4 regions of the Paenibacillus sp. FSL K6-1122 genome follow, and region 1 is predicted to be linked to each of the others. Evidence: riboswitches for the same ligand, from Rfam matches in the RefSeq annotation. Region 1 holds a riboswitch; each other region holds the start of a gene.

What was found. A riboswitch is a leader RNA that binds a small molecule or an ion and turns the genes downstream of it on or off. The one in region 1 is predicted to bind thiamine pyrophosphate.
Region 2: linked by a shared signal. The riboswitch ahead of tenA (thiaminase II) and the one ahead of thiC (phosphomethylpyrimidine synthase ThiC) in region 1 are both predicted to bind thiamine pyrophosphate.
Region 3: linked by a shared signal. The riboswitch ahead of NSQ20_RS18910 (thiamine phosphate synthase) and the one ahead of thiC (phosphomethylpyrimidine synthase ThiC) in region 1 are both predicted to bind thiamine pyrophosphate.
Region 4: linked by a shared signal. The riboswitch ahead of NSQ20_RS04720 (ECF transporter S component) and the one ahead of thiC (phosphomethylpyrimidine synthase ThiC) in region 1 are both predicted to bind thiamine pyrophosphate.

The regions. Positions count from the first base shown of each region.
Region 1 covers NZ_CP150272.1:748,063-756,434, forward strand. The annotation lists gene NSQ20_RS03465 (alpha/beta hydrolase) at 1-999, opposite strand, end outside; gene NSQ20_RS03470 (IclR family transcriptional regulator) at 1,359-2,102, shown strand; TPP riboswitch at 2,252-2,365, shown strand; gene thiC (phosphomethylpyrimidine synthase ThiC) at 2,783-4,567, shown strand; gene NSQ20_RS03480 (hypothetical protein) at 4,930-5,706, opposite strand; gene NSQ20_RS03485 (hypothetical protein) at 5,935-6,624, opposite strand; gene NSQ20_RS03490 (hypothetical protein) at 6,807-6,974, opposite strand; gene NSQ20_RS03495 (zinc ribbon domain-containing protein) at 7,441-8,259, opposite strand; gene NSQ20_RS03500 (YafY family protein) at 8,333-8,372, opposite strand, start outside.
Region 2 covers NZ_CP150272.1:3,835,020-3,843,391, forward strand. The annotation lists gene NSQ20_RS17320 (PRD domain-containing protein) at 1-385, shown strand, start outside; gene NSQ20_RS17325 (endo-1,4-beta-xylanase) at 682-3,354, shown strand; TPP riboswitch at 3,561-3,658, shown strand; gene tenA (thiaminase II) at 3,772-4,434, shown strand; gene NSQ20_RS17335 (spore coat protein) at 4,645-4,941, opposite strand; gene NSQ20_RS17340 (hypothetical protein) at 4,953-5,153, opposite strand; gene NSQ20_RS17345 (zinc-dependent alcohol dehydrogenase) at 5,185-6,321, opposite strand; gene NSQ20_RS17350 (spore coat protein) at 6,318-6,704, opposite strand; gene NSQ20_RS17355 (hypothetical protein) at 6,716-6,958, opposite strand; gene NSQ20_RS17360 (hypothetical protein) at 7,147-7,431, shown strand; gene NSQ20_RS17365 (L-dopachrome tautomerase-related protein) at 7,685-8,372, shown strand, end outside.
Region 3 covers NZ_CP150272.1:4,190,290-4,198,661, reverse strand. The annotation lists gene NSQ20_RS18920 (hypothetical protein) at 1-708, shown strand, start outside; gene NSQ20_RS18915 (ABC-F family ATP-binding cassette domain-containing protein) at 847-2,397, shown strand; TPP riboswitch at 2,473-2,582, shown strand; gene NSQ20_RS18910 (thiamine phosphate synthase) at 2,809-3,471, shown strand; gene thiO (glycine oxidase ThiO) at 3,489-4,661, shown strand; gene thiS (sulfur carrier protein ThiS) at 4,658-4,861, shown strand; gene NSQ20_RS18895 (thiazole synthase) at 4,864-5,631, shown strand; gene NSQ20_RS18890 (ThiF family adenylyltransferase) at 5,628-6,677, shown strand; gene NSQ20_RS18885 (response regulator transcription factor) at 6,797-7,501, shown strand; gene NSQ20_RS18880 (C40 family peptidase) at 7,612-8,112, opposite strand.
Region 4 covers NZ_CP150272.1:1,050,413-1,058,784, forward strand. The annotation lists gene NSQ20_RS04710 (pectate lyase) at 324-992, shown strand; gene NSQ20_RS04715 (copper amine oxidase N-terminal domain-containing protein) at 1,174-2,127, opposite strand; TPP riboswitch at 2,293-2,403, shown strand; gene NSQ20_RS04720 (ECF transporter S component) at 2,633-3,226, shown strand; gene NSQ20_RS04725 (ABC transporter ATP-binding protein) at 3,227-4,798, shown strand; gene NSQ20_RS04730 (energy-coupling factor transporter transmembrane component T) at 4,773-5,567, shown strand; gene NSQ20_RS04735 (PQQ-binding-like beta-propeller repeat protein) at 5,669-7,972, shown strand; gene NSQ20_RS04740 (ATP-binding cassette domain-containing protein) at 8,104-8,372, shown strand, end outside.

The DNA of each region.
Region 1 (8,372 bases):
ATCGTCACTGCTTGTTTTCGTTACATGACTCAGGAAAGTTGAGACACGGCGCAGATATTCCTTTGGATGCTCCCGGAAGATCAACTCATGATGCGCATCCTGGACAATCCATACATCGGAGTACGGATTGGTCTGGTTGGCGGCGAGTTGCTCCGCAATTGGATAAGGCGCCTTCTCGTCCTCTGTACCATGGATGAAGAAAATCGGGAACGGATAATCTTTCTTTTTCACTTCCTGGTATGGAATCTGTTGTAATCCGGTACCATTCAGAACAGGGAACAACAGTTTCATGATCTCCAGTGTAGGCTGACGTGGCAAATCGATCTGGTTGTGAATGTTGTGGTACAGCGTATCTGGCTCCAGCAGGAACGCACTGTCCAGAATCATTGCATCCACTTCCTTCGTAATCAGTCCGGTTTGAAGCGCCGTACCGGCACCCATCGAGAAGCCCCAGACAACCAGTTCCTGCGCACCGCGCTGCTTGGCGAACTGGATGGCACCCAGCAATTGCTGTGACTCAGCTTTGCCACCTGTGGCTACAGCTTTGTTCACTTGAGAAGCGAAGCCGTAATCGAACATCACCACGTTGAACCCAAGTTGATGGGCATAGTGTGCCAGGTCATACATGGGTACCCATGTTTCTTCACGATTGGCACCATAGCCGTGACTGAAAATAATCGTTTTGCTTGCAGCATTGTCAGCAGGTATATACCATCCCTGCATCGTCCGGCTGCCATCTGCTGCCGGGAACGTGATGTCTTCGTACTTCATGTTCTTGGCCTGCATCGGATTGGAGAAGACCGGCGCTACAGTAGGATTGGATAATACCCATGCGATATAACCATGCAGTGCGATAAAACAAAACAGTAGAAAAAATACAACGGAGAGCAGCAACGCTACGATAATATGTTTGAACCGAATCAGCCTCGGTGATAGGGAAGAGGGCAGATCGGACACTTTTGTTTGCAGCGGGGCTTCGCTCTGGGATGATTGATACATGAATGCCCCTCCTTTGAAGTTCAGTTGAAGATAACAACGACATGAAAAGAGAATTGCGTCGATTTCAGAGCCTGCTTCAGAGCGATATCTTAATGTAATATATCTTTATCGTATGTTCCAATATAGTCAAAGTCAATTGATTGAGGGCATTTGTTACGCAATTGTTATATAGTTCTTAAGATATATGGGTAAAATTACCTTAGTGTGTAAATTACAGGGGATTAAGTCTTATAAAAAGGAAAAATTTACACGTTTGCCTATTTTGATTTTGGCTCTTTTTGGTTTACAGATGAGACCGTTTCTCATATAATTTATGTAACCAAGTTTCATGTGATGAAACATGAGGAGGGCATTATGCCATGGAAGATCGCAAGTTAACCGTCCGGGCTGTGGAACGGGCGCTGGATATATTATTATGTTTTACCACACGCAGTGATCTGGGACTCACCGAAATTGCCAGCCAGATCGGCCTGCACAAAAGTACAGTCCACCGTTTGATGGCTACGCTGGAGGATCGAGGGTTCGTGATCCGCGATGCAGCAACAGAGAAGTACCGACTTGGCATCCGAATCTGGGAGCTGTCAGCTCATATGTCCCGCAGTGATGATCCCGCTATTCTGCTGTTGCCTGCGATGGAGCGACTGAGAGATCGATTGGGGGAGACCGTGAGTCTGTACCTGCGTGATGGCAGTGAACGGATACGGATTCAGGCTGTGCAAAGTGATCAGGCGATCCGCCGAGTTGCTCCCGTTGGTGTTAGACTCCCGCTGTCTGTGGGGGCTTCCAGCAAAGTCCTGATGGCGTTTGCCACGGACGAGGATCGTGAAGAACTGATGAACGGGCCGGAATGGCCGGTGTTTATTGATCCCGCGGTGTATTTAGCGCAGATGGGAGATATCCGGGATAACGGATATGCCACAAGTTACGAGGAACGTGAGCCGGGAGCTGCCGCGGTATCTGTACCGATTATGGATCGCAGAGGCAATATTGCAGCTGCCCTCTCGGTCTCAGGACCTGTCAGCCGACTTTCGCAGGAGACATTGCATGAATACGCACCTGTGTTGAAGGATGCTGCTACGCAAATGGGGCTCATGTTATCCTGATGTTGATGTAAGTTTTTTCTCCAATAGAGTTTGATCATTTGGAATATAAAGGTTGTTTTTATGTTCCGGTTGCGCTACTCTGTAATGGACGGCCCAGCGGGGCCAGCTTCATTGAATATGAACGGCGGCTTATGTAAGCTGCAACTAATTAACGTTACTGGGGGAGTCCGAATTGTCCGGACTGAGACGGAATCGCATGAGATTCCGGACCCTTTGCACCTGATCTGGATCATACCAGCGTAGGGAAGTAATCGGCGATATGACCACAACCACCACATGATGTGACCCTTGTAGGGCTCCGTTAAGGAGCTGCATAAAGGTGCATTATTGGTGATGGACATAAAAGTCGGTTCCTTCGGGGACCGGCTTTTTTATATACAGGGAACGGGCGATATAGCGCGGATTTTATGGGCTTCTTTTTCGATAACCTGCGGAAGTGGGCTTGGATGAGGAGGGAAGTCTTATAGATCGATGATCTGTGGCAGCCTCCGTCTGTTGTTAACTGTACATGAAAAGTGTCTCCCCTGGTCTGGTGTAGGATCGCTCTTTCTTCTCTGCATTGCGCATGATTTGGGACAGGTACGTAAGCGAGCTAATGATGAAACCAACCAAACAAGCGACGAACACTGAGGAGGAGACAAGTGAACATGAGTACAGGAAATCAAACGGGACAACAAGCGATGGAACAGGAACATAACGGTCAGCAGGTGGAAAAAGAAACAGGGGCGGCCGGACGGGTCCAGCCCTTTCCGGGCAGCCGCAAAGTCTACATTCAGGGCTCACGGCCGGACATTGCTGTACCGGAGCGTGAGATAGCCCTTCATGACACGAATACTCCCCAAGGGGTGGAGCATAACGAACCGTTGCGTGTCTACGATACGAGCGGCCCGATGATCGATCCCGCATTTCATGCGGATATCCGCGCAGGTTTGCCAGCCCTGCGCACTCGCTGGATCACAGAGCGTGGCGATGTTGAAGCTTATCAAGGCCGTACGGTTAAACCGGAGGATAACGGACTGAAGCCCGGAGGAAAGAGAGCTGGAGCCGAAGAGTACCCTGGATTACGAGGCAAACCGCTGCGAGCACAGACAGGACGCTGTGTGACTCAGATGCATTATGCGAGGCAGGGAGTCATTACGGCAGAGATGGAGTTCGCCGCTATTCGTGAAGGCGTGGAACCGGAATTTGTAAGACAGGAGCTGGCGAGTGGACGGGCCATCCTGCCGTCCAACATCAATCACCCGGAGAGTGAGCCGATGTTGATTGGTCGTCATTTTCATGTGAAGATCAATGCCAATATAGGCAACTCTTCTGTATCTTCCTCCATCGAGGAAGAGGTGGAGAAGATGACTTGGGCGGTACGCTGGGGATCGGATACCGTGATGGATCTATCCACAGGCAAAAACATTCATACCACCCGGGAATGGATTATCCGCAATTCACCTGTGCCGATTGGTACGGTGCCGCTGTATCAGGCGCTGGAAAAGGTGAATGGCGAAGCGGAAGCGCTGACTTGGGAGTTGTACCGTGACACACTCATAGAGCAGGCAGAGCAGGGCGTGGACTACTTTACGATTCATGCAGGTGTATTGCTGCGTTATATCCCTATGACGGCCAAGCGGATGACAGGCATTGTATCTCGCGGTGGGTCCATTATGGCAGCATGGTGCCTTGCGCATCATCAGGAGAACTTTTTGTACATTCATTTTGAAGAAATCTGCGAGATTATGAAAAGGTATGATGTGGCGTTTTCGCTGGGAGATGGACTTCGTCCAGGTAGTATCTACGATGCGAATGACGAAGCTCAGATGGCGGAACTGGCTACGCTCGGGGAACTGACGCAGATCGCATGGAAGCATGATGTGCAGGTGATGATCGAAGGTCCGGGGCATGTGCCGATGCATAAGATCAAAGAGAATGTGGACTTGCAGATGGAGATCTGTAAAGAGGCACCGTTCTATACGCTGGGGCCGCTGACGACCGACATTGCCCCGGGTTACGATCACATCACATCCGCCATTGGTGCGGCCATGATTGGTTGGTTCGGCACGTCCATGCTCTGTTATGTTACGCCAAAAGAACATTTGGGCCTGCCCAACAAGGATGATGTGCGGGAAGGGGTCATCGCCTACAAGATCGCAGCTCATGCCGCCGATCTGGCGAAAGGCCATCCACGTGCCCAGCGCCGCGATGACGCATTGTCCAAGGCACGCTTCGAGTTCCGCTGGCGGGACCAGTTCAACCTGTCGCTGGACCCGGAACGTGCGCTGTCCTACCATGATGAGACACTGCCGGCAGAAGGGGCCAAAGAAGCTCATTTCTGCTCCATGTGTGGACCAAAGTTCTGTAGCATGCGCATCACGCAGGACATTCGTGCCTTTGCCGCAGACAAAGGGTTGTCCGAGAATGAGGCTGTAGCTGCCGGGATGCAGGAAAAAGCCGAGGAATATCGGACACGCTCCTAAGGGAGCCAAGTGATGAAGGTTTTTTGAAGCTTTAAATTATAAATATTGATTAATGTTTGGACAAGGCCAAACCCGCTTCACCGTAACTCTTGGATTCAATCCAACTTACGCCAAATCTGAAATAGGATACCTGCGATGACAAACAGCACGCCATCAGAAAGTTTAAGATTACTAGCATGTAGAAGTGCGGAAGAACCCATACCGACTAGGAACAAGATAAAAATATATAAAAATCGCATTAATTTATTCACCTCTCTTTTTGAGTGAAATGTGTAAAAGAGAACGATTTTTATATCGTTCTCTTTTGTTAATTTAAATTTATTCTACCTTATATTACATAAACATATTTAACAAAGACTTTATTAATAATTAAAATTTTTAAGTGTACCTCTGGAATCATTATCAGCAGAGCCTGAGAAGCTAACCTCTAGAGCTCCAAAACTCAATCCTACACTGCCCGTACCTTTAATGTGGTAGTAATTGGATTGTATTTGAGATAGACCACTTTGATTTCCTTGCTTTTTATGTTCTATTGTAAAGACGGCAGAGGCAACCTGTTCTGTTATAATAATGCCCCCTTTGAGATCAGCATTGAATCCAACACCATTCTCACCAGTATATGAGAAATTACGTCCACTTCCTAAAGTTGTAAACGTAGAGTTTCCGCTATACTTGACTTTATCTTCATAATACCCAGAACCTGGAACTGTTCTCCAAATTTCTTTATCAAAAGAAGCGCCATAAGCATCAGATAAGCGCCAAAAAGGCATTGATTTCCACTTTCCTGTTAATGCAACCATAAACCGCTCACGATTATTAACATTATCAGTTCGAACTATGGTTATATAATAGTCAAATTGATCATCCTTGATATTTCCAAGTGGTCCAACCTCTCCGTTGAATTCAGGTGCTGAGGCTTTTTCATGAGCCACTACTTCAATTGATCCATCTTCTTTCGAAAGACTTTTCTTAAACTCAGGGCTCCAGGATTCTATTACTTCATAAGGAATACCCTGCTTTAATAAAGTTATATCCAATTTCACAGTTTTATTCTCTGCAGAAGCGAAAGCACTGGTAGGAATAAGTAATAGGCATAGACAGCAAACCAACAGTAACTTCGATAAACGCAATAATTTCAATGTAAAACCTCACCCTCTGAGTAATTTGTTAAATTATAACAATATAAATTTATCATATAACCCTAGGTTTGTATACCTAAATTATGTATATTTAATTATTATTTTATAAATTAGGATTAATATGTATTTATGTAAATAATAAATTAAACATACTTATATTTATTATACTAACTCTTAACTAGATCACAGGAGCACATCCAATTTGTATCAATTAATTGTTTGATGCAGCTACTGTCGAGCCAAGCCCAAATCCTTCTCCAAATACGTTGCAAGCAATGCCAGCGGGCTATGGATTGGAATACCGCGATCTATTGTAACCTGTGCAGCAGCGGGAGCCATAGACAGTTGGGCCGCCACTACCGCTTTACCCGGGTACTGCTCAGCAATCTGCTGTAAGCCTTTTCGTACCGCTTCGAGATACCCTTGCTGATCTCCACGCATAATCAACTCAAATGTCCCAGGGATGCACACCGCTTCCGTCTGAGAGGTCTTGGCAACGTGTAGTTGCCCATTCTCATCCTCTTGCTGTAATGCCTGATTCAACCGTGCCATCGTTCCTTCAATAGTTGCCGGGTTGGTGAATGATATTATGTAATCTCCTGGTACTCGCCGCATCTCCTGCAATAACGGATCATCTATGCCGATCACAGGCACAGGGACCTGTATGGCTTCCTGCTCCAGTACTGTCGCAAACAGGGTGCAGGTGACCAGAATGGCATCGGCATGACACTCAGCGATCCATTGGAGCGTCTGGGCTACCTTCTCGTGAATAATGACCTCGGAAAAGTCAGCGTCATGTTTAAGACGGTCCAGACCTGGATCGACGTAATGGACCAATTCAACTTCATAAGGAGCAAGCGTCTCTTCAATTAAGGCGATGTTGGAATAATGAGCGTGAAAACAACCAATGGTGGTCATGTGCTAAGTCCCCTTTAACAGTTCGTATATGTCATGGATCTTTTAGATATTTAAACCATTATAGAAACATGCCTGAGAACTGTACAGTCGTTTATGGCTCAACGCCAATAACCGCCCTTCCGCCAAGCTGCGGAAAGACGGTTGATAACCTGACTCAACTAGGGTCGGTCCGGTGTCCATTTTTATCTAAGGGAAGGAGAAGCATTTTTCTTCGCCATTTTTTGTTGCAGAATTTCATGAAAGGATAGACCTTGAGTGTTCTCATTCTCCTTTTTAGGAGCAGTGGTCGCCGTGTTGCGCGGATATTGGTGATGGTACGGGATCATTTGCTGAATAGGCATGCGGATCATCTTGGTTCCTCCTTTGATGCGTTTTTTTGGATTATGTATTTCGACTGGTTACCATGCCAGGTGCGCATATAGGTACATGTGACTTGTTAGACGAAATAAAAGAGTTTAAAGCGTAATTCCAATTGGATTGTAGTGATTTTACCCGGTTTTAAGGAGATGTAAACGTTTTTAGGGAAATTCAGGAGTAAAGGACCTAATATGAAAGGTTTGATATGGGAGGATCGAATCGGTTGTTATGTGAATAGTCCCAATTTTAAGGAAGTCAATGGTACCCGCATATGAGGCATATTATCTGGTTAAATGATGCAAAGCATGCTAACTAACTTGGTACCATGGTCGGGTTGTTTAGGGGATAATGTAGTTCCGGATATAACAAAAAAACTGCCGAGCGAACCCGGCAGCTTGCTTGATATGAAGAAGGATGCGATGAAACTTTGATTCTGTCTGAGGTGGTATCGTGTTGGTTTTATCTACTTTGGCGAACAGCGATGTATATATCCACTTGTACACTTTCGGGATTCAGGCTGCGTTCATCATATAATTCAAAATCCCCGGTGAACGTACGATCGCTTTGTTTATCCCATGCCCACACGGCTCCCCAAGCTTCGCCAACAACCTCTGCCATCGGTCCTTTTCTGGAAGTGAATATGGCGTAAGTTGCAGGAGGGAGTAAAATGTCGTCCAATCCCTCAGGCAACGATTCGTTCGGACTGACCTCATGCCCTACCAGTATGGTGTATTCTCCGGTTATCCCATCGGTGTAATCCGTGTAACAACCATAGCGAACAACTTCAGGTGCAGGGAGGTGCTCTGAGGCAAAATAATTGTTCCAGAGTCCCTGAATACAACCTTTGCCACTGATCTCAATGGCGTTGGTTGTGCGGGCGGATACGCCGGCAAGACGTTTGCCAGGGAGCGTGACATAACGAACGGGCTGGGCAGAGAACGAATGCTCTGTTGTTACCTGACCAGGATTAGCGGAAGCAGTAGAGTTTTCAGCCAGAGATTCTGTGTGTTGATCCGTGGTATTTGTGCGCCAACGTTTCAAAAAAGGAAGCTGGTTACGCAGCATCGAACCAGCGGATTCCTCATCCATGCCTTCGTCCTTCAGAATGGCAGTGCACATCTCCGTCATGCCTTCAAGTGACATACCGGGCTGCTCAAACTTGCCCTCTTTGTAACAATAGATACAATACTCACGGGTTGTGCTTCCATCTGCTTCCGTTCCGAATTGGGAAGGGGTTGTGAGCGGCATGCCGCAGCTTTGACATACAGTAACGTTCATGATTAGTTCCTCCTCATATATGTAGAGATTGAATATATCTGAAGTATACGAGGAGGAACTGGACAGCTGTCTGTCAGGTTTGAGTTGGGGGTATATAATTTTGTACAATTTGC
Region 2 (8,372 bases), 3.1 Mb from region 1:
TCATTTCGTGAATGCCCAAACACATGAGCAGAATATGGAGCGCACGGTGCAATCCGTTAAGATGTTAAAAGATATTTTTAACCTGATACAATACACCTTTGATATGCAATTGAACAAAAATTCCATTCATTATGTAAGACTTGTCACACATTTGCAATTCTTCATCCAGCGTTTACAAGAAGGACGTCTGGGCAATTCGGCGAAAGATTTTATATTTCAACACATGGTGAAGGAGCATCCGTTTGAATACAAATGCGCGGAGATGATTAAAACCTACGTGCAGAATATGCTGGATATCTCCATATCAAACGAGGAATTATTATATTTGATGATTCACATAGCTCGAATTGTGCAGGAGGATCAGGGTCACGAGGGACGATTATAAAACAAAGTTTATATGCCTGTTAGCAGACAGGAAAAAAGATACTTTCTAACGATGACCGTTTTCTCGTATTTTATCGGGAAACGGTCTTTTATTTTTGCAAATATGTAGCGGTTTTTTGATATCCCTTGCGAACGAACTCCAGCTTCCTAAACCCACATGAGATTACCAAGTGATAACATTTTATTGTAATTATTGTAAATTTGTTATATGTAAGCGTTATCCAAAGAGCTATAATCTATTTATCTGGATGTTAATCCGTTCAGAAATACTTAGACCAAATCAAGAGGAGGAATTGTATGAAACGGTTAGGTCAATGGAATATAACGGCCTTGGTTCTTGTGCTCGTACTCGCCATGCTTCCATTTACGAATGTCTCACATGCAGCCAAAGCAGTTACGGAAGTGGAGGGAGGTCATTTGAGTACAAACTTTGAAGACGGTACACTTCAGGGGTGGACTCCACGTACAGGTAACGAAAGGCTGACAGTGACACAGCAGGAAGCACACGAAGGTCAGTCCAGTATGCTGGTCGCCAACCGTGAGCGTTCCTATCATGGACCGATGTTATCCATGAAGGATCTGCTTAAGCGTAACCAAGAGTACGAAATTGCGGCATATGTAAGACTTACTCAGGAGCCCACCACGGATCAAACATTACAGCTCACCACATATAAAAAAACAACTGCCGAAAGCTGGAACCCAATCGGTAGCGTGAAAATTGCCAAAGCAGAATGGAATACATGGCACAAAATCACCGGAAAATTTCAGTATAGCGATGATCCCACTGAATTGAATTTGTTCATCGAAACACCCTACATCTCTGAAGATAGCGTAGATACGTTATCGTTCTATGTGGATGATGTATCATTTACTCTGGCCGAGCAACTGGAGATTGAAGAAGGGATTCGGTCTCTGAAAGACCTGTATCAAGATGATTTCCCCATTGGTGCAGCGGTGTATCGCTGGCAGTTGGAAGGCGCATATGGACAACTGCTCACAAAGCACTTTAACAGCTTGACCGCAACCTACGAGATGAAACCGAAGTACATGTCTCCTTCCGAAGGTGTTTATGAGTTCGAGGCAGCCGATCAATATGTTCAGTTCGCCGAGGAGCATGGTATGGGCGTACGCGCACATGCGTTGTTGTGGCATATTGATGCAGCAGAGTGGATGTTCAAGGATCCTCAGGGTAACCCTGCGAGTCGAGAATTACTACTTGCCCGGATTCAGGATTACGTTGAAACCGTCATGACCCGATACAAAGGTAAGATCTATGCCTGGGATGTGGTAAACGAGGCGATTGCGGATAGCAATGGTGATGCCAACGGTTTACGTAAAAGTCCCTTTTATGAACTAATTGGTCCGGATTATATTGAGAAAACCTATGAATTCGCTCGTGCAGCCGATCCGAATGCCAAATTATATTACAACGAATACTTCACGGAAATCTCTGAGAAAAGAGAGCATATGTATCAGTTGGTCAAACGACTGAAAGAGAAAGGGCTCATCGATGGTGTGGGTTTGCAATCCCACTATAACCTGGAATCCCCGCCCATCAAGGAAATTGAAAAAACGATCAGCATGTTCGCCGAACTTGGATTGGATATTCAGATCACGGAACTGGATGTGGATAGCGGAATTCCATTTGGTGAAGAGATGTCCGATGAAGTTGCAGTAAAGCAGGCGTATCGATATAAGGAACTGTTGGATTTGTACAAAAAACACAAAGACCACATTTCTTCAGTTACCTTATGGGGACTCCAAGATGAGAAGTCTTACAACAACCAGGCTATGCTGTTTGATTCAGCCCTGAAGGCCAAAAAGGCATACTGGGGACTCGTGGATGAATCCAGTTTGCCTGTGTTGACGCAGAGAGCCGTCTCACTTTCGGGTAAACCGGATATCAAAAAACAGACACAAGATCCGCTCTGGAACAAAGCGGTGTCTACTCCACTGAAGGGTGACTCTTCGGGATCAGCCAGTTTCCGCACTTTATGGGATCATAGTAACCTGTATATCCTCGTGGATGTACAGGATGCAAAGGCAGATGTGAATGACAGAGTAGATATCTTTGTTGATCTCAATAATGGCAAGACCACTTCATATGAAGCAGATGACCGACACGTAATCATTAAGCGGTCGGGCAAAGCTGAGGGTGTGGAGCAGCGTTCATATCGTGTACGCGAGACAAAAGCCGGATATCAGGTTGAATTGTCCATTCCGTGGGGTGGTATCCAAGTCGGATCAGAATATGAAGCCGGATTGGATATCCGTGTGACTGATGGCGGTTCAAGTGGGACACAACCTTATAATCCACTGTACTGGAATGATCGAACACAATCTCAGGAACAGGATACAAGCAAATACGGCGTGATTCAACTCGCCCCTATGCCCAAATCTGCACAAGCTGTGCAAGGGATTGTTCAGATTGATGGGAAGAAAGACACATCATGGAATAAGGCTGCACCATTTGAAGTAAAACGGTTGAACCAGAGCGAAGGTGCAGAGGCAGTGGCTCGCGCAATGTGGTCAGGTGAGTATCTATACCTGCTGATCGACGTCACTGATCCAAACATCATTACAGATAGTATCAACCCATGGGATCAGGATTCGGTTGAGATTTTCCTGGACGAGAATCACCAGCGCACACCGTATTTTCAATATGATGATGCCCAGTTCAGAATCAGTGCAGACAATGTGGGAACCTTTGCAGGGGGTGCCTCACCTGGACGCCTTGTAAGTGCTGTGAAGAAAACAAATAAAGGATATCTCGTAGAAGCCAGAATTCATTTACAATCATTGACGCCCAAAGCAGGAAATGTTCTCGGTTTCGAGCTCCAAATTAACGACAACCAGGGCGGAGGTAAGCAGAGCGTAGCCAAGTGGAATGATACGACCAATGAGAGCTGGAGAAATACTTCCCAGTACGGAATACTCACTTTTGTCGGAAAGAACAAACTCGGGCATTAAACCATCGGCAGTAGTTGCAAGAATAGAAACCATCATAACAGTGGCTGAAACTCAACCATTGTTGTGATGGTTTTCATCGTTTACATACGTCACCAAAGGTGATGAGGGGCGATACAATCTTCCTTGACTATATTTAACAGCCCTTGATATACTAAATGGATGTTATTTTATCTTTTATGGGAATAGGAAAGTAATCAACTACATACAACCGTTTGCGAGGGAGCCTTAACCGGCTGAGAGGGTGTTAAACCGACCTTACCTGATTTGGATAATGCCAACGTAGGGATGCAACGATGAAACACTGTACTTGGGTAGCTCATGCGAACCCCCTTGTTTTAGTGTATTTGTCTGCGAAACATCCATAGGATGTTTCGTTTTTTTGTTTTTAAATACGTACATTATGAATTGGAGGAACACATGTTGACTATTTCAGAGAGACTATATCAGGCAGCACAGCCTGTGTGGAAGGAATGTCTTGAGCATCCCTTTGTTAAAGGAATCGGAGATGGTTCCTTAACGGTTGAACAATTTCGTTATTATTTGCTGCAAGACTACTTGTACCTGTTCGATTATGCCCGCGTATTTGCACTAGGTATTGTCAAGTCGCACGACCCCAAATTGATGCAGTTTTTTAGTGAAAACGTAGATAACATCCTGAATGGTGAAATGAAAATTCATCGTTCTTATATGGAGCGATTAGGAATTACAGAGGATCATGTTTTCCAGGTAAAACCTGCCCTGAAAAATGCAGCCTATACTAACTATATGCTCTCTGTTTCCCATGCGGGTGGCATAGCAGAAGTACTTGTATCCATTCTGGCCTGCTCATGGAGCTATGCAGAGATTGGTCAAGTCCTTGCCCAAAAGCCAGGTGCAGCTGAGCATCCTTTTTACGGAGAGTGGATCACAGGATATGCTTCCTCTGAATACAACAGCAACAATCAATCCCTAGTGACGTTAACTGATAAGCTATTAGAAGGCTGTAGCGAGGGAACGTACCAACGGATGGAGGATATTTTCGTGATGTGCAGTCGCTTTGAGCTTGATTTTTGGGAAATGTCATGGAAGCTGGAGCCTTAAGTTCACTGTAGTCAATTAAAGTAGAGAGCAGCGGCCATAAACAGTCTCAGGATAGAAATAAGTAGAATACGTAAAGGAACGCTTGCAATAAGCGTGTTTCGTGACGATGCCAAAAAAAGGGCGGATAGTATCCGCCTTTTTTCATTGTTGAAATTCTTGACACAGGGACATTTTGTTCTCTGAAGTCTCTGGCTAAAATCAAAAAGGGTGTCAGGACGGAATGTTCATAGCAGTCTGAATGTTTTTCAGATCGAGCTGAATTTGCTCTGCAATATGGTAAGGGTGGTATAAACCATGCTGCACCATGTAATTTGATATCTTTTCATGAGAATCTATGGCTTCATCGAGCTGTTTCATCAAAATTTGTTTGATTTCGGGGGTGGCACATTCGGTCACAGCCATGGCGTAGTTTCTGACACCGCTCTTGGCGTTCATCAAAAAATCCATTGCGATCACGTCATCGGTCAGCGTATTAAGACCAGTCATGTGTTCTAATATTGGGTTCATTTTTTTATCTCCTATACAGTCGCTTTAGACAGCACTCCACCGAGCTCCTGAAGCTGCTGTTGTGATAAGATCGCATCTTGTTGCAAAATTTGCTTGAGCTCCGGGTCGGTTACCAGAGCTTGCATGGTCTTGGATTTAGTCATACAAACCGTCTTGAACGCAGCTATTTCATGTACCTCGAGAATCTCATGCAAAGCGTATGTGGAATCCATTCAGATTGTCCTCCCATGTATCTATTCATATTTAAGGCTTTAAGATGACTTTAATGCAATCGTCCGTTTTTGTATCGAACACTTCATAGCCCCGTTTGGCCTCGCTGAGCGGAATGACGTGCGTAACAATGTCGCCAGGGTCCACTTTGCCAGACGTAACCAACTCGTACATGTATGGCATGTAGTGAATGACCGGAGCTTGTCCGGAACGGATATTCACGTTTCGCTGCATGATATCACCGAGCGGGAATCCGTTATAACGTCCGCCGTATACCCCAGTGACTTGAATGGTGCCACCTTTGCGAACAGCCTGAGATGCAATGATAAATGCGCTCATGGTGCCGCCTTGCAGTTTCATACCGCTGGCTAGAAATTCAAGATCGCTCATCTTGCCGTCCATTCCTACCGCATCAATGACAACATCGGCGCCGCCTTTGGTCATTTCCTTGAGAGTGTTCCCAATATTCTTATCCTGTTCGAAGTTTACTATTTCCACATTGTTTGTTCGCTTCGCATGCTTTAAGCGGTAATCGACATAGTCGACGGCTATGACCCGCTTAGCTCCTTTCAGCCAGCAGAACTTCTGGGCTAGGAGTCCGACCGGGCCGCAGCCGAGCACAATGACCGTATCTCCATTTTTAACGCCGGCGTTATCTACGCTCCAGAATGCCGTCGTCATGGCATCGGCGATCAAGCTTAGCTTTTCGTCCGGTTGTTCGCAGTTTTCAGGGATCTTAAAGTGGGTAAAATTAGCAAATGGGACCCGTAAATACTCCGCTTGCCCGCCGGGATATCCGCCGGTCGTTCCGGAGTAGCCGAAATATGCGCCCATATCCCCGTGTTCGTTGGAATTGTCACATTGGCTTTCCAGCTGATTTTTGCAAAAAAAGCATTCTCCGCATGCGATGTTAAACGGGATGATTACGCGGTCGCCTTTTTTTACCTTGGTCACGCCAGGGCCCACTTCTTCTACGATCCCCATCGGCTCATGTCCGATGACATAGTTTTCCTGAAGGTTAGGGATCATCCCGTGAATAAGATGAAGGTCAGAACCGCAAATCGCGGTACTGGTGATCTTTACGATCATATCGTCCGGTTTCACAATCTTCGCATCCGGCACCTCTTTGACCACGACATTTTTAACCCCTTGATACGTTACCGCCTTCATGCTTTATGTCCTCCAATATGTTCATCTGGGGTCCGATCAAACATCCCTTTACGTGACGTATCACCCGGGAACAGATTCATCTGCCCGATCATCACCGTATTTTTCGCCGAAAGCTGATCGAGTTGGTACTGTTCGTTCAGCTCATAAGGATGAAACCATTTTTTGCGAATCATGAGCTCCGAAATTTCTTGGTGCATTGAAATTCCCTGCTTCAGATGAGTATGCAACAGGGCTCTTACATCCGGTGAAGCCGTTTCCGTCAGGGCGATGGACAAATTACGTACACCCTCCTTGGCACGAAGAAGGAAATCCATGGCAAAAGTCATATCTGCCATTTCCGGCATATTCAATGAATTAATCGGATCTAAATAATCGGTATTCATCTGAGTTCCCCTTAATGTGTTATAGGTGTCGGATTATTCGGAACGGGTGCTTGAAAAGGAGCTCTTGCGTAGATTGCTTGCAGCTCAGCAATCTGTTGTATGGATTGAATTACGTCTTTCTGCATTAATGCTTTTAGCTCTTGGTCAAAGACCAGGCCTTGCATAAGTTTCGACTTAGCGATGCAGAGCGTTTTGAAGTTTAACGCTTCATGCAGTTCCATCGATTCGTGCGGCGCTAGCGTTGGATTAGCCATTCAGAAATGATCCCCTCCTTTTTCATCAAGATTAGATTTTCCAATGCATCGGATCTTATACTAATATGGATCACCGGAGAGGTAAGATCCGAATATTCCCATACAGTCGCAGGGATATATACAAAATCTCAATCCCATACTTATTTCTGTTTAAATGAATGATCTTACTCATGGAAGGAGGAGTCACGGTGCCCAATAAAAACAAAATTGATCTAGCAACCGAAAACGCAAGAAAACCAGCAGAAGATGCACTTAACTCGAGTGGTAGTAATACGCTGGAGCAGCATGCATCTAACGCGGTTTCTAAGGTGCAGACGGCTTTAAATCAGGCAATAAGCTCGTTAAGTGAATCTAATGCGGCAACAAATTCACAAGCGTTGGAGATTGCCAGGCAGCAATTGACCCGAGCAGAGGAATTTTTAGATCAAGCGATAACTTCAGCCAATGCATTAGGTTTACCGGACCAACAATAAAACGGTTTTGGTACTGATAAGCTTGGCAAAGTTTTGCGTTGACGATCGGAAGAAGCATTTTTCCTAGAGCACATATAGTTAACGTCAACATGCTTCGGCTTACGCCGAAGTTTTTTTGTATTTTTAAATGTATCGGACAATTTCAAAATCGAGGTTAAAAAAGAATGATTAAGGGCCAGGCATTAGAAAAAGTCTTGAACATAATTATAGGTAATATCTATTCAACTATGTTGAGGAGGACATCATACAGCCTATGTTACCTATGGAAGAATATTTTGGTAAGTTAGAACTCGTTCATTCCTTTTACGGGGCTATGCCTACAGGCGTTAGTGTATCCGAAACCGGGCGTACCTTTATTTGCTTTCCAAAATGGGGAGATGACGTTAGATTTACGGTAGCGGAAATTGTTGATGGTCAGATGCAACCTTATCCTAATGAAGAAACGAATTTGATCAACCCATTGAATATCGTTATGTCCTTCATTAGTGTCCAGAGTGTTGTTGCAGATGGAAGGGGAACCCTGTGGGTACTGGACACGGCTGCACCAAATTTTTCAGAGCCTATTAAAGGAGGGGCAAAATTAGTCGCGGTAGATTTAGAAACAAATACAATTAGAAAAGTATATACATTTGCAGATGATGTAGTCTTGCCGACAACGTATCTAAATGATGTCCGATTTGACTTTCGTGTAGGAAAAGCAGGTTACGCATATATAACGGATTCTTCTTCCAATGGTCCAGGCGCTATTATCGTCGTAAATTTAGAAAACGGAAATGCGTATAGACGGTTGCATGGAGCAAGCTCGACCTCACCCGATCCGTATTTTGTGCCGAAAGTGGAAGGTAAAATTTTGATGAATCGAAACGCGGATGGTTCGACATCTCCGTTTCGATTGGCCTCTGATGGTATAGCGATTTCCCCTGATGGAAAAATGTTATTCT
Region 3 (8,372 bases), 3.4 Mb from region 1:
CAGAATGATCCTGCAGCTATTCGAAACATGTTTAATTACATTCCTGCCGTGGTTATTCTGGATTATGATGGCTATTATATGTTGTCCACAGAAACAGAGTTGACAGGTAACCGTGAAGATTCTTTAAGGCAAGTGTGGAGTCCCAAGAAACCTTATACATATTCAGATTCTAATGGTAACAGTATTAACTTTACACTGGACGACTACGTATATGCCTTTGACGCAAGCGCAGGGAAATGGATTGAGGGATTCCAAAAAGAACTGGCCTCAAGCACACAGATTCCTTTACTTCAGAATACCAGCGTATTTGAGCAAGTTAGACAAAGCCGGATTGTGACTGCTGTTCAGGATGATCTGGCTGATGTGATTAACCGCCATAATGAGTTTGCCAGAAAGAACGGTATTTCCTATACGTTTACGATGCCCCTGATTGCGCAGGAAGATTGGTACAACTCCATTAACGATACAGGGATTATGGCCTTTATCCAAGGTATAGGTGTGGGTGACCAAAAGATCAACAATTATGCGATCGGTGGAGGCAGACTTGTGAAGAAAACGGCCATCGTAGGTGGGGTAGATCCTTTAACGGGTATCAAGTACTATTACCCCTCCACATGTGGTAATGGTTACCGTGCTGAAGAGGTGTTTACAGACGCAAGACAAGCAGCTGCACAAGGCTATTTTGAATATAAATGCTCTAATCGTTAGGGTAGCCTGTATGATAAAATCATGTAAGAGGTTCCTGAACTGTTTACATTACTTTCAGAAAAGACGGGACCTGTGCTAGAATAGGGTTTCGGAACAATAACAAAAGTAATGTCTAATAGATAGGAGCAACCTCATCTTATGAGTTTATTGTCAGTAGAGAACGTAAGTCACAATTTTGGAGATCGCACGTTATTTAAAAATGTATCGTTTCGTTTACTTGCCGGAGAGCGCGTAGGACTTGTTGGTGCCAATGGTGTGGGTAAATCCACATTAATGAACATCCTTACCGGTAAATTGCTTAAAGATAGTGGAAAAGTGGAATGGACACCTAAGGTCCGTTATGGATATCTGGATCAGCACACGAAGCTTACCCCAGGCAAAACCATTCGTGACGTTCTTAAAGATGCATTCCTTCCGTTGCTTGAATTAGAAAAAGAAATGATGAATATAACGGACCAGATGGCAGATGCAGATCCAGATAAGCTGGAGCAGTTGCTGGAAGAGATGGGCGATATTCAGGAACAACTGGAACAGGGCGACTTTTATCTGATTGACGTAAAAGTGGAAGAGATGGCCAATGGACTTGGTTTGTCCGCAATTGGTCTGGATCGGGATGTCGCAGCTCTAAGTGGTGGACAACGTACCAAGGTGCTTCTGGCCAAGCTTCTGCTTGAGAAACCTACAGCTCTTTTGCTGGATGAGCCGACCAACTATCTGGATGTAGAACACATTGAATGGTTGTCACGTTACCTGAAGGACTACCCTCATGCGTTTCTTTTAATCTCCCATGACACGGAATTCATGAATGAAGTCGTAAATGTCATTTATCATTTGGAATTTGCCAAATTAACGAGATATGCAGCGAACTATAACAAGTTCCTCGAGATGGCTGATATGAATAAAGCCCAGCATATTGATGCGTACGAGAAGCAGCAAGAGTACATCAAGAAGCAGGAAGATTTCATTCAGCGTAACAAGGCACGTGCTTCAACTTCTGGTCGAGCGAAGAGCCGGGAGAAGCAACTGGACAGAATTGAACGTATTGATCGTCCAGATGAAGCGGCCAAACCAACGTTCAAATTCAAGGATGCCCGCGCGAGCAGCAAAACGGTCTTTGAGGGCATTGATTTTGAAATTGGATATACGTATCCTTTGCTGCCTAAAATGACAATGACAATTGAACGTGGTGAAAAAATTGCCATCGTAGGTTGTAATGGTGTGGGTAAATCAACACTGCTGAAAACCATCCTGGGAAAAATATCTCCACTCAGTGGAAAGACTTTCTTGGGAGATTATCTCGAAACGGCCTATTTTGAGCAGGAAGTTCGTGCTGGGAATATCACGCCGATTGAGGATGTGTGGAATGAGTTTTCACATTTGACCCAAAATGAAGTCCGGGGTCATCTCGCTCGTTGCGGGTTGAAAAATGAGCACATTACCCGTCCGCTTAACATGCTGAGTGGTGGAGAGCAAGCCAAGGTTCGTCTATGCAAACTTTTGATGCGTGAAAGCAACTGGATTCTATTCGATGAGCCGACGAACCATTTGGATGTCACAGCTAAAGCTGAGTTACAGCGTGCCTTGCAAGAATTCAAGGGAACGGTGTTGCTGGTATCTCATGAACCTGATTTCTACGAGGGTTGGGTTACCAAAACATGGAATGTTGAAGAATGGTCTGAGAAAAACTAGACAATTCAAGCAACGCTTAATAGAAATGAACGGTGACAAAAAAATCCTTCTATGGTAACATAGGCTACAACTTCATATGAACACTAGGGGGGCCGCACGATGTGGCTGAGATGGAAGAATGCGATTCCGGACCCTTTGCACCTGATCTGGATCATACCAGCGTAGGGAAGTGGCGAGCGCGTTTCAGTGAATGACGTGAGCAAACGGCAATTCGAAAGAATTCAACCGTCTTGCTTAGTAAATTGAAACATGCAGTTGCGTGTATAACGTTATGGCTATAAGGTCTATAGCTTTATTGCACGAAATGAACTGTATGTATCAGTCAGTCATCTGGTCCTATAATTAATACGCAGCCACTCCCCTACGGGAGTGGCTTTTTTGTGTTTTCATAGCATTCACGCATGGAAGGAGATGAAAAGTACGGTAATTTCTCATGAACGTGTACACGGATCATTTGAACTGCATGTTGTATCTACGGGTGTAGGGAATCAAGCATCTTTTGTAAAAGCTGCAAAGGACGTTTGGCCATGGGTGGACTACATCCATATACGAGAGAAACAACTCTCGTGGCAACAAAAGATCGGTTGGGCTGAAAGTCTGCGTGGTGTTGGCGTTCCGTCTTGTCGCATCGTTATCAATGGTTCAGAACTGCCACCACAGAATGACATCTATGGCGGTGTACATTGGGGGCAAGAGGCTATACGTAACTACAACCCTGCTGTTATAAGCAATGTCCAGCGACTTCGTCTGGGTGTATCTGTTCATTCAAACGATGAGGCAAAAATCGCTGAAGAACGGGGAGCCGATTACCTTTTCTTCGGGCATGTCTACTCAACCAACAGTAAGCCTGATCTTGAACCAAGAGGATTATATGCTCTGGCTGAAGTGTGCTCTGGTGTCTCCATTCCTGTCATGGCGATTGGGGGCATCGAACCGGGAAACATTCACGCTATTCGCTCTGCAGGCGCACAGGGAGTCGCTGTGATTTCGAATGTATGGGCGAGCGATTCCCCGGATCGGGCCGCTGAATCATTAAGGCAGGCTATCGTTGCTACAGAAAGTTTGAGCCGCTGAATCAAGGAGATGAGAGGATGAAAAAGATCATTACTGATAGACCGGATAAGATTTATGCAGAAACGATTATTGTAGGCGGAGGCGTTGTTGGATGTGCCATTGCGTATGAGCTTGCTTCCCGTGGACAGGATGTGCTGTTACTGGAGCGTTCGGCGATTGCAGGAGGGACTTCTTGCGCAGCGGCTGGGATGCTGGCAGCAGACAGTGAGGATTTTGCTCATCCTTTGATGGCTAAGCTCGCCAGGCAGAGCAGGCAGTTACTTATCGAGCAACAGGTGCTAATGGCTACACTCAGTGAGGTAGAGACTGGTCTGCAACGCCAGGGATTCCTAACTCCTTTTTGTTCATACAGTGAATTAAGTAGTTATAAGGACAATCGGAAGTCTGCGTTGTCTGCTTCTGCTGATGAGGTGTGGTGGGACCGTTCCGTTGTGCAACAGGAGGCATCATGGCTTAACAGAGATACGTATGGAGCCTACTACAGACCTTACGAGAGTGAGATTCTTCCTGTCCATCTAACGAAGGCATATGCTGAATCCGCTCAAGCATTGGGAGCACGGGTTATGGAGGACATACAGGATATACGTGTGCAAGCAAACGAACACGGTGTGCAGGGGATCACCACATCGATCGGTGAGATGAAATGCAAACATGTCATTATAGCGGCTGGATTACAGAGTGAAGAGTTGATGAGACATGTGAATCTGAGCTTGCCTGTGTGGTCGGTAAAAGGTGAAATAGCCGCCGTTCAGTTCTCAGATGAACATGCAGGGTACAGACCTGATAGAACGGTGTATGCAGAGGATATCTATATTGTTCCCAAAGCCAATGGAGAGGTTTGGCTTGGGGCAACCAGTCTGCCAGGCAGAACGGATTTGAACGTTTCTGTACAGGGTGTTCAGAAGCTGCTAACAGCGGCTACCCACTGGGTGCCTGGGATGAAGGAAGCACAATTTATACGAGCGTGGGCAGGCGTAAGGCCGGCAACTCCCGATGGACTGCCTTATATAGGTGCTTGCAAGAGTATTCCCGGGTTGTTCGCCGCCTTTGGACATTACCGCAACGGTATCTTGCTTAGTGCGATAACAGGCAGGCTTATCGCTGAGTTGCTCGCTGGCAAAAGCTCAGAAGAACTCGGAATTGAGGCGCTGAGCCCTGAGCGATTGAACAGAAAGGGAGTGGTGCAGTGAATATCATCGTTAATGGTCAACGGATGGAGATTGAAGACAGATTGAATCGTGTGGATAAATTACTCCAATCTTTTGATTTGCAAGTCAAGACTGTAGTTGTAGAGCTGAACAAGCATATTTTAACGCGTGAGTATCATGAAACGACGGCATTAAGAGAAGGTGATCGAATCGAGATTGTACATTTTGTAGGAGGCGGTTGATAATGTTGAACATTGGTAAATATACGTTTGAGTCCAGATTGTTGCTTGGAACAGGTAAGTTTTCGGATCTGGAAGTGCAAAGTCAGGCTGTGGAAGCATCTGAAACGGAAGTTTTAACCTTTGCTGTTCGTCGTCTGAATCTGGAAGAGCGTAACCAGAAGCATTTCCTGGATACGTTGGATCTGGATAAATACACACTTCTTCCGAATACGGCAGGGGCTTTCACTGCGGAAGAGGCGGTGCGGATTGCCGAGCTTGCGCGGGCTTCAGGACTTTGTGATATGATAAAAGTCGAAGTCATCGGAGATGGAATGACGTTACTCCCAGATCCGATTGAAACGTACAAGGCTTGCGAAATTTTGCTGGAAAAGGGCTTCACGGTATTGCCTTATATTTCGGATGATGTCATTCTGGCCAAAAGGCTACAATTACTTGGCGTACATGCTGTAATGCCTGGCGCTTCTCCCATCGGAGCTGGTAGAGGTATCATCAATCCCTATAACCTTGAGATCATCATTGAGCAGGCCGTTGTACCTGTAATTGTGGATGCAGGATTGCGCTCCCCAAAAGATGCTGCTTATGCGATGGAACTTGGTGCCGATGGCGTATTGTTAAATACAGCCGTATCCGGATCAGGGGATCCAGTGAGCATGGCTAAAGCGATGCGATTGGGGGTAGAAGCGGGTAGATTGGCATATGAGGCAGGCATGATTCCCGTAAAGCGTTATGCAGCAGCCAGTAGTCCGGTGGAAGGAATGGTTCATACATGACAGATCAATTAACATCTTCCGAGCAGGCCGATCGTTATTCCAGACAGGAACGGTACGCGTCACTTGGTAAGGAAGGCCAGGCCAGATTAAAGGGCAGCAGAGTTTTAATTGTAGGCGCTGGCGCACTTGGAACAGGAATTGCAGAAACGTTAGTTCGTTCAGGAGTCGGACACTTAACGATTGTGGATCGTGATTATGTGGAGTGGAGTAACCTGCAGCGGCAGCAATTATATGTAGAACAGGACGCGCTTGAGCGGATACCGAAGGCAATGGCGGCGGAAAAACGTTTATCTGCCATTAATTCCACGGTTCATGTGGAAGGGAAAGTGTTGGACGTCAGAGTAGATGAGTTGGAAGAACTCGTTCAGCATACAGACTTGATCATGGATGCAACGGATAATTTTGATACCCGACTACTCATTAACGATATGGCACAGAAGCACGGTATTCCCTGGATTTATGGTGGATGCGTAGGTAGTTATGGTATTACCTATACGTTTATGCCCGGAGATACGCCATGTTTAAATTGTTTGCTGGGTGAAGTCCCTCTGGGTGGAGATACCTGTGATACGTCTGGCATCATACCTCAAGCGGTACAGATGGTAACGGCGAATCAGACCGCAGAGGCGATGAAGTTACTTAGTGGCAATGCAAATGCATTGAGACGTAAGTTATTGTCATTTGACGTGTGGAGGAACGAATACATATCCATCAATGTGGATGGTGCGAAAAAGAAAGACTGTCCTTCCTGCGGTACTTCGGCAACGTATCCATATCTTTCTGCGTCCAATCTGGAGAAAACCGATGTGTTGTGTGGCAGGGACACCGTTCAGATCCGACCTGCACGGCGCATGAATCTGGATCTTCAACAAACAGCGGAACGTCTGGATAGACTTCAAGAAGGAAAAGTGGAATCCAATCCGTTTCTGGTTTCTTTTACAACAGGAGTCCATAGAATGGTTATTTTCCAAGATGGACGTGTCCTCGTACACGGAACAAAAGACACAGCTGAAGCACGTACGCTCGTCCATCGCTACTTTGGTTAAAGCAAGAAAGAAGCAAAGTCTGTTCCCTTGAGGGAATGGACTTTTTCATTTTACGGCATGCTATCTGTACCAACCATTGCTGCGAGCGGTGGGGATAGAGACAGGCCGGGTGAAAAAGAGTGAAAACAGCCATTTTACTGATTGGAGCAGGAGAGCAGGTCAGCCTTATTCAGGATGTTTTATGTAGCGAAGGGTATGAGGTGCAACGAATGGAGTGGTCCGAACTAAACCAATCCGTCGAGCCTTCGTTGTTGCATATTAACCTGATCATCCTGGTAGACCGGGAAGAGGGGACGAAACATGGTGGACAGGATCAGAAATTAGAATTAAAACGATGGTTAGATAAAGGTCAGGTTATACCTCTACTGGTTATTACTTCAATTGCATCTCCTCAGTTCATCGTGGAATGGCTGGATTATGGAGCTAATGACGTGATGGAGGAACCTATCCACATGACCGTAATGCTTGCCAGAATACGAAACTTATTGCGTGTTTTTGCGAATGCAACACCAGAGGGCGAAGAAGTAATTGTAGTTGATGATCTTAAAGTGAATTTGCGTTCAAGACGGGTAAATCGTGCGGGTGAATACCTGACATTAACACCAAAAGAGTACGAATTGCTGGAATTTCTGGCCCTGCATGTGAATGAAGCATGTACCCGGAGTGATATTTTGCGGGAAGTATGGGGCTATGAATATGCGATGGATACCAACGTTGTGGATGTGTATATCAAACATCTGAGGGTTAAGGTGGATAAGGGAAGAAGTGTGAAACTGATTCATACTGTGCGTGGGATCGGTTATATGTTGCATGATAAAAATTAGATTACGAAGGTTAGTTCCATGAATCACCAGTTTAGAGTGTGGAAAAAAGAGGGTAAAAATAAAAGACCGGATAATACCCCCGGTCCTTACTCATTAGCTATGATGTGAATCTAAAGTACACGACGAGCTTTAACATACGTTCTCTTCCAAGTACCAGAGTCCAGATCAGAGAGGGTTACGCCTGGAGATCCGTACGTATGCAGAATCTTACCATTTCCCGCATAAACGCCTACGTGAGTGACATTGGAACCGGTAGAACGGCTACCGCTGGAGAAGAATACCAGATCTCCGACACGGAGATTAGCTTTAGACACAGCTTTACCTTCTTTGGATTGGTTCACGGAAGTGCGCGGCAAATCTACACCATACTTTTTGAAAATATATTTCATAAAAGAAGAGCAATCAAAAACTTTGGTTGTTGAGGTTGAAGCACCAAATTTATATGGAGTTCCAGTAAATTGTTTACCATAGTTAACAATCTGTTGACCTGTGGATACAGAAGCAGTTGCTGCCTGTGCAACAGGTGCGTTAGTCATTAATACAGCTCCAAAACCTAGTGTAGCGCACAACCCGACGGTTACGGCCTTTTGGACAAAGATGTTTGTTTTCATGTTAGTTAGTACCTCCAAAATTCGTTTTCGTTAAGTTGCTAGAGCGAGTATAACAGCTTTGTAACAGCCTAGAAATTGGATAGGGGAGTGTAATCCCTTGCACCACAATGGTTTGGGTATGTTTATTAAAATATGATTAAAAATGTCAAAAAATTAATCATTGACGAATGAAGAATAATGATGAAACAACAAAGACCCTTGAATATCAAGGGTCTTTATTATGTGTGAACCTATTTTCTTGATTGAATCACTGGTTACAA
Region 4 (8,372 bases), 300 kb from region 1:
ACATTCAAGATCACACATTTGGAGACAAATGTAGTGGTCTTTCTTTGTTATTGGGGATTAAGTGAGGGGTACATACGTTACAAATGAGCATACCAGAGGTTGATATCAGCATATTGTTTGAGAAACCTGATATGCAAAAAATGCCGATATGACAGGGATTGTGCGTTGTCATGATATATCTGATCTAATGATTATTCTAGTTACCTCCCTTATTTGGTAAGATTAGGTTGTAGATCGGACAGAGGTGCACCTCTGACGATCTTCCAGTACAAGCCCAGGCTGTACACTACCAAAAAACGAGAGAATAAGGGAGGAATAAAGTTATGAAAAAAATGTTGACGTTGTTACTGTCCGCTGGTTTGGTTGCTTCTATATTTGGTGCAGTTCCGGCTGCGGCTGCGCCTACGGTTGTAAATTCAACCATTGTGGTTCCAAAGGGCACGACCTATGATGGTCAAGGCAAAACATTTGTAGCTAATCCTTCCACACTGGGCGACGGATCTCAAGCAGAAAATCAGAAGCCAGTCTTCCGTCTGGAGGCAGGGGCCACGCTCAAAAACGTAAACATTGGATCACCAGCTGCTGATGGTGTTCACTGTTATGGCAACTGTAATATATCGAATGTGGTCTGGCAGGACGTGGGCGAGGATGCACTGACATTGAAGTCTGCCGGAACGGTTAACATTACCGGTGGGGCAGCGTATAAGGCTTATGATAAAGTGTTCCAGATGAATGCAGCTGGAACAATTAACATCAAAAATTTCCGTGCAGATGATATTGGCAAACTGGTTCGCCAAAATGGTGGAACTTCCTTCGCAGTTAACATGACGCTGGATAACTCCAACATTTCCAATGTGAAAGATTCGATTATGCGTACAGACAGCAGCACATCACAAGGGAAAATTACGAATACCCGTTATTCCAAAGTACCAACGTTGTTCAAGGGGTTTGCTTCAGGGAAAACGAGCCAGTCTGGGAACACGCAATATTAGACAGAAGATTGAATCGCTGGAGTTGGTAAAAGTTTAAGCTCTGCTTGTAATTTGAAGTTAAAATATAACGCCAAAAAGAGCGTTCCAAGGTCATTGTTACAATGACTTTGTGGGACGCTCTTTGTAATGCAGATGTCATAGTATAGTTCTGCTGAGCAATGTTTTATAGAGGATGCTCAAATTATTGCTCTCCCGGAACTTCAACGATGACTTTGCCTTTCTCGGGGACAACAGAACCGGTATCAATAGAGCCCAATTTGTTCATGATTTCGTAAGAGGTTTCTTCAAGCATGCGAGAGTACTTAAATGATACGAGTGTTTGACCTGCTACGGAAGGACGAGTCCCTGCTTCAGCAACGGCTTTGTTTTTAATAAAGAACAGGTCACCGATGGTTCCGGCATTTTTGCTGATGTTAGCCTGCCATTGTAGCAGTGCACTTCCATTTTTAAGGATATAATAACTGATCAGATCGTTATCCTCAACAACGAAGAAACGATCTTTTTTACCTTGCTCAAAGATGTATTCAATGGATGAATCCACCGGACCCAAAGGATTGCGAATGTCCAGACGTGCTTGTCCCAGTTCAGAGAAGCGTGGCAGATGCAGTGCGGCTTCACGCGCCACAGTCAGATCGGAACTGTTATATTCTTTTACAATCGTAGCATCGGTAGTGTAAATGTAGGCTTCCTTGGCCTTCTGGTTCCACTGCACCTTGGCACCAAAAGCTTCACCGATGGCACGGAGCGGAAGCATCGCTTTACCATTCACCAGAATCGGCGCTGAGGATAATGTCGCATTCTGACCGTTTTTCTTCATTGTTTTGCTGTTAGGTGTAAGGACATACTTATCGCTGCCTGTGCTAATGCTGATCTCTTTTGTTTTGTTATTGTAACCAAACGTATAGTTGCCGAGGAATTGAAGCTCCGTCAATGCCACGTACGTAATACCCTGCCGTATGACAACATCATATTGAGCTTGAACATTGTTAATATAAGCTGTCGGTTTAGGTTTAGTTGTTGCGGCTTCCGCCACAGTGGATGAGAGTAAGGCAGGTGCCGTGCCTGCGGTGAGTATCGAAGCGGCAAGGACCATTTTCCATGTTTTAAGCTGCCAAACAGAATTGTAATCTTTCATCACTATCAATCTCCCTTCTAATGTTTAAGACGGACTACATAACCTAAATGTTTCATATTATGGAAAGTGAACCATCAGATACTTTCCCCTGTTACCCCAAATGAAGCATGATGATTTTTCTAGGGATTGCCACAAATACCCATCTGATGTACATTAGAAGCAATGAAATAAGTGAACCGGGAGCTCAATGAAGTTGGGCTGAGAGAGTGGCCTTGTGCTGCTGACCGTACATCTGATCTGGGTAATGCCAGCGTAGAGAACATGGATTTGCGATATGTAAGGGTGAATTGTGGGAATGAACGTGGATGAACAACAGACCTCTTTGAACTGTGGTGGTGTATCTGCCAGGGCGGAGGGGGGCTGGTTGATATTCCGTATTTCCGACATCCATCCAATACATCATTGTGAAGATTGTCCACTGTGCGTGAGGCCTGCCCGGAACCGGGGAGGCTTTTTCGTTTATTTTGATAACCCCCACAGGGAACAAAGGAAGGACGTAGAGAACATGGCAACAACAGCAGGCAACAAGCGATTGAAACTAACGGATATTCTGGTAACCATCGTGATCGCAGTAGTGTTTGGGGTGATTTACAAGATATGGGGACCTACATATGACTTGATGAAACCATTTGGCGTTCATGCGGAGCAGATGATCTACGGCATGTGGTTTATGGCGGGCACGTTTGCTTTTGTTATCATTCGTAAACCAGGCGTGGCTATTCTTGCCGAAGTTGCGGCATCAACGGTAAGTGCTTTTCTGGGTAGTGAATGGGGCATGTCCACACTTGTATACGGTCTGTTGCAAGGATTGGGAGCCGAGATATTCTTCGCAGCATTTTTGTATCGCAAAACCAATCTGTTTGTCACCTGTCTTGCAGCCATAGGAGCCGCAGCGGCTTCGCTTTTGCTGGATTACCAGTACGGGTATATTGATTCACTCTCGGCCTGGAACTACACGTTATTTATCGGATTCCGCTTCATTGGAAGCATCTTAATTGCTGGAGTGTTCGCTTATTATCTCGCCAAAGCATTGGAACTGACTGGTGTAACGCGTTCGCTCAGACCGGTATCCAAACAAGATTATGAGGCGCTGGATTAGATGAGCGGAGAGGGGAATTCGCAAGCGGTAAGTGTGACGAATCTAAGATGCAAGTTCCCGGGAGAGAAAGCCTTGGTATTTCAAGGCTTGTCTCTTTCTGTGCGTCAAGGAGAGAAAGTGCTGTTGCTTGGCCCGAGTGGCTCCGGTAAATCAACGTTATTGCAAATTCTGAGCGGTCTGATACCACGTTCGGTTGAGATTCCGATGAAATGTGATGATATTCAGGTTCCCGCCAAAGCAGGAGTGGTCTTTCAAGATCCGGATACCCAGTTCTGTATGTCATTTACAGATGAAGAGATCGCATTTGTTCTGGAAAACCGAAATATTCCGCGTGAAGAGATGCCTGCTCTGATTGAATATTATCTGAAACAAGTGGGGTCATCCTTTGAACAGAATCGTGTATTGATCCAGTCCATGTCTCAGGGGATGAAGCAGCGTCTTGCGATTGCTTCGATGCTTGCCATGGACCCGGAGGTATTGTTTTTGGATGAACCCACTGCACTGCTGGATGATGAGGGGACTTCCCAGGTGTGGGATACGGTCAGACGGATCGCCAGTGACAAAACAATCATCATCGTTGAACACAAAATAAACGAGATTGTGGATATGGTCGACCGCATCATTGTGTTATCACCTGAAGGAAAGATTGTGGCGGATGGGCCAGCACAGCAGGTATTTACTCATGAACGGGAAAAGCTGAAGGCTTATGGAATCTGGTATCCGGGTGTGTGGGATGAGCACGAGCAGGCAGCTAAGCAAGAAGAGGGAAGTGCTTCTGGAGAGCTTCAAGTGTGTGTGGATCACGGCATCTCAAGTTTGGAAGCACAGCAATCGTCTGGCTTATCGGATACACCGGGTATATCCCCCATATCTCATGTCTCACCCTTATCGCCTGTATCACCCGGCTATCAGCCTGCACTGGACTTGCAGCAGTTCACCGGATGGCGTGGGAAAACACCCTTCATTCAGGTAGAACAGGCCAAAGTATGGCATGGGGATTGGATTGGTATTGTCGGAACTAATGGAGCTGGCAAGAGTTCATTGTTGTTATCTCTGATGAATATCCTGAAAACAACAGGTCATTATGAGGTGGAAGGTCAGCCTTCTGGCAAAACGGAGCAGCTTGCAGATCGAATTGCGTTTGTATTTCAGAACCCGGAGTTTCAATTTGTGACCAACACGGTCGCGGAAGAAGTGGAATTCTCATTACTGGGGGGCAGGCATACAACGGAAGAAAGACTTGTCAGGACTGATCATATGTTGAATCAATTTGGACTAATCGACCTGTCCGAGCGTCATCCCTATCAATTATCGATGGGGCAGAAACGACGCTTAAGCGTTGCCTCTGCACTGGTGAGAGAGCAGCGAATACTGCTGTTGGATGAACCTACTTTTGGACAGGATGCCCGCAATACGTTTGCCATGTTAGCACAGCTGGAGCAATTGCGGAGAGAGGGAACAGCCATTGTTATGGTTACCCATGATCGTGAAATTGTAAAAAGATATTGCACCCGAATCTGGACGGTAAGTGAGGGGAGGTTATCTGATGCAACTGTCGTTTCCTCACCGTGAAACCTGGCTTCATAACGTCAATCCGGGATTAAAGATGATCACTCTGACGATGATGTTTGTCATCGTTATCCTCATTCACAATCTGAATGTAATGACCAACGTTGCGTTGGCGATGATGCTGTTACTGTGCTGGACAGGTCATCCATGGTATAGATTGATGCTGTACGCATCACCATTCATTCTGGTGTTTATCTCCACGTCTACAGGTATGATGATGTTTGGTAAGGGCCAAACCACATGGTATAAGTGGGGATTGATCCACATAACCGAAGAGAGTTTCTATCGCGGTCTACACTTGGGTTTTCGCTCGCTGACTATGGCCGCGGCAGGGTTACTCTTTGGTCTTACGACCAAGCCTGTGAGACTGTTTTATTCCCTGATGCAGCAGTGGCGGCTTCCCGCAAAATATGCCTATAGCTTTCTGGCCGCGATGCGCATGATCCCCATTTTGCTGGATGAATTCCAGACGCTCCGTTATGCGATTCGTATTCGTGGAACACAGCAACGCGGCTCTCGCTGGAATGTGTATGGTACACTCAAGCGTTACGCTATTCCGCTGCTGGCACAGAGTATTCGCCGTGCACAGCGAATGGCGGTAGCGATGGAAGCGAAAGGGTTCACAGATGGCGCGAGCCGCACGTATTACATTCAGATTGGCTATTCGCGAGCTGATCTGTGGTTTGTATTTTATTATATGCTCACCTTAACAGCTGCTTATTACATCGGGGTTACCTTTCCTTATCATGCTACGATGGTGGATGTAAGGTAATACGGGGAGATAGAGAGAAATATATTGAGGTAACCGGTAACTTTTTCCTGTTTGCAGCGTCTCTATTGGAAATAACTTCTAATGGATGGGGATGAACGAGAGTGAAGACGGGTCCTGACTGGCAGAGAACGGGGTACAAATGGATTACCATGACTGGATTATCAGCTGTGCTGTTGACGGGCTGGATGCTGCTGGATTCCAAAATGGTCGCCCTTGAAGGACAAGCTTTGACTACAACGCCACAAGCATTGGGGGCAAGTTCCCAAGTCTTAACTGCAAAGTTAGCTTACAAACAAGGAGACACCGTTACGCTTATTAATGACATCCCTCTGTTCAAAAACAGAAGGGACGGCAGTGTGGCTGCTGACCAGCTGGGGATTGAATACTATACAACAAAAAACGAAAAGTATACGTTGGCCACGGTTCGAGGTGAGTGGGTGCAGCTTAAGTCAACCGATCATGGAGACTTTTGGCTGCCAAGTTGGTATGCCCTGAAGGAGAGCAGAAGCATGACGGAAACAGCTCCCCAAAGCTTCACACTCCAATCAGGCAGTAAGCTTTATCTGGCTCCAGATAGTTCTACAAGCTGGTCTTTTGAGAAAGCGCTAACGGATAAGGCAGTTATTGTTGCAAAGTGGAAAGGATGGTATGGCGTCTCCATTGCCCCACGAGTCTGGAATAAAGAATCCTTCACGTATCGGCCAGGACTCTTCTGGATCAAGGCACAGGCTATAGAACAGCGGATGAATGTGGCGGATGGTTGGTTCCAACAGGATGCATCGCTACCAACTTCGGTTATACGCCATCTGACAGATATGAAGCTGAACAATGCAATCACCTCCAAACAAGTGGCTGGGTGGTTAGGCGAACCGGATTGGAAAGAGAGTTCAAGCAATTTGAATGATACTGGTTATGCAATGAGTATTGGGCAGACCTGGAGATATGAGCGGGAAGATGCACAATTTCTGGTCACATTCAACAAGAATGGCAAGGTGGTCAGGACACGCTGGAATCTACCACAGGATGAACGAAATGTTGTGGTTTCTGATTGGAACATCAGTCGGGCCGATGAATATGGGTTCACGACAAAAATGTATGGCACAACACTGCCAACGACAATCCCTTGGAAACCGGTATGGACCAACCAGGGGGATATTAACTACACTTTTTTACAAGCAGCCACGGATGACGTGCTCCTGATGAAAGGCGATGACGGTGGATTTAGCGGAGGTTACTACGAAGGTTCCATATATGCCCTTGACCGACATTCCGGCCAGCAATTATGGGGGATTAACGGGGGTTTTGGAAGACAGCAGGCAGAGGTGGATGCAGAGCGCAAATACGTTACAATCTACACCGATTATGACCCTGATAAGAAAAAATACGTGGATCGTATTCGTCATCTGAACTTGAAGAACGGAAAGGTCATGTGGACGTACACTCCTAAGCAAAATTTTAGACTAAATGGCATCACCGCTGCTAAGAACGTTGTGGTTGTGGATAACCCGGTTGTTGAGAGCTCAAGCAACAGTTGGTTAACGGTTCTGGACAGTGCAAACGGAAAAACATTGTGGACGCGAAAACTGGCTACAGGTTATGAATTATTGAACAAGAGTGCAGATGACCCCTATGTGTTGTATTGGGAAAAGAATAAGCTGGTTGCAGCCGATCCGCAATCAGGGCGAACCGTATGGAGCTTAAAGGGCAAACGATCCACCATAGAACAATTTTGGAATGATCCATATACTGGTGGAATTGAACGTCTTGATCCCTTTGCAACCACGAATGCTGAAAGATGGCTATCACTAGATAATCAGTGGCTTCTGCTTGATCTGAACACGGGGAAAAAGCTTGCCCAATTCCCTGCTCGAGTAGGACAGAGATTTGAGGAGCTGAATGATGGCATGTTGTTGATCCGTGAGAACAAAAACGGCGATCATTACGGCGAATATGAAGATTTTACAACCACCCTGTATGATGCCAAGACAGGCAAAACACGCTGGACGATCAAGGGCAAGATTGAACGAGGACTGGTGGAAGAGGATCAGTTGTATGTGATTAAGAACGGTTATCCAGCGGCTTTGGATTATAAAACGGGGGAGACGCGTTGGAATGCCAAAGATACGATTGCAACACTAAGGCATCCGACGAATCAGGGAAGTTATCTGGTCATTGATGATCAGTTGCTGTTGCCCATGGACGAAAATCTTCTCGTGATGAATAAAAAGAATGGAGCACTGTTAGGTCGTGTACATGACGTTGTGATGGGAAACCCGGAGCACCGGGACCGGGATGCGAAGAATGGAATGATTAACCGGATCGGTAATGAAGTGTATGTGGGTTCGTCGAACGGACGTTTTCGTGTATATGAAGCCAGCCGCCTGCAGGAGGCAATCTCACCTTAAAAGCTTGTCTCGTAAGGGATGTTGATTTATTATAAATGAACAGGCTTGCTCGCGCTCCGGTTATCGGCTGTGCGGGCTTTCTTCATGTGTTCTTGAAGAACCATGCATGATCATTCACGGGAGGACTCTCCATGATCTCATTATATGGTGTAAGCAAACGTTATAACGAGCGCGGTTCCCGTGCAGATCAGGGATTCGAAGCATTAAGCTCGGTGTCCCTCGAAGTGGGACAAGGAGAAATACATGGCATCATCGGATCAAGTGGTGCAGGCAAATCCACACTTCTGCGGATGCTCAACGGATTGGAAAAGCCGGATGATGGTGAGGTTGTTGTGAATGGGCAGCACCTGACCCAGATGAATGAACAGAGTCTGCGTCAGGCACGAAGATCCATTGGCAT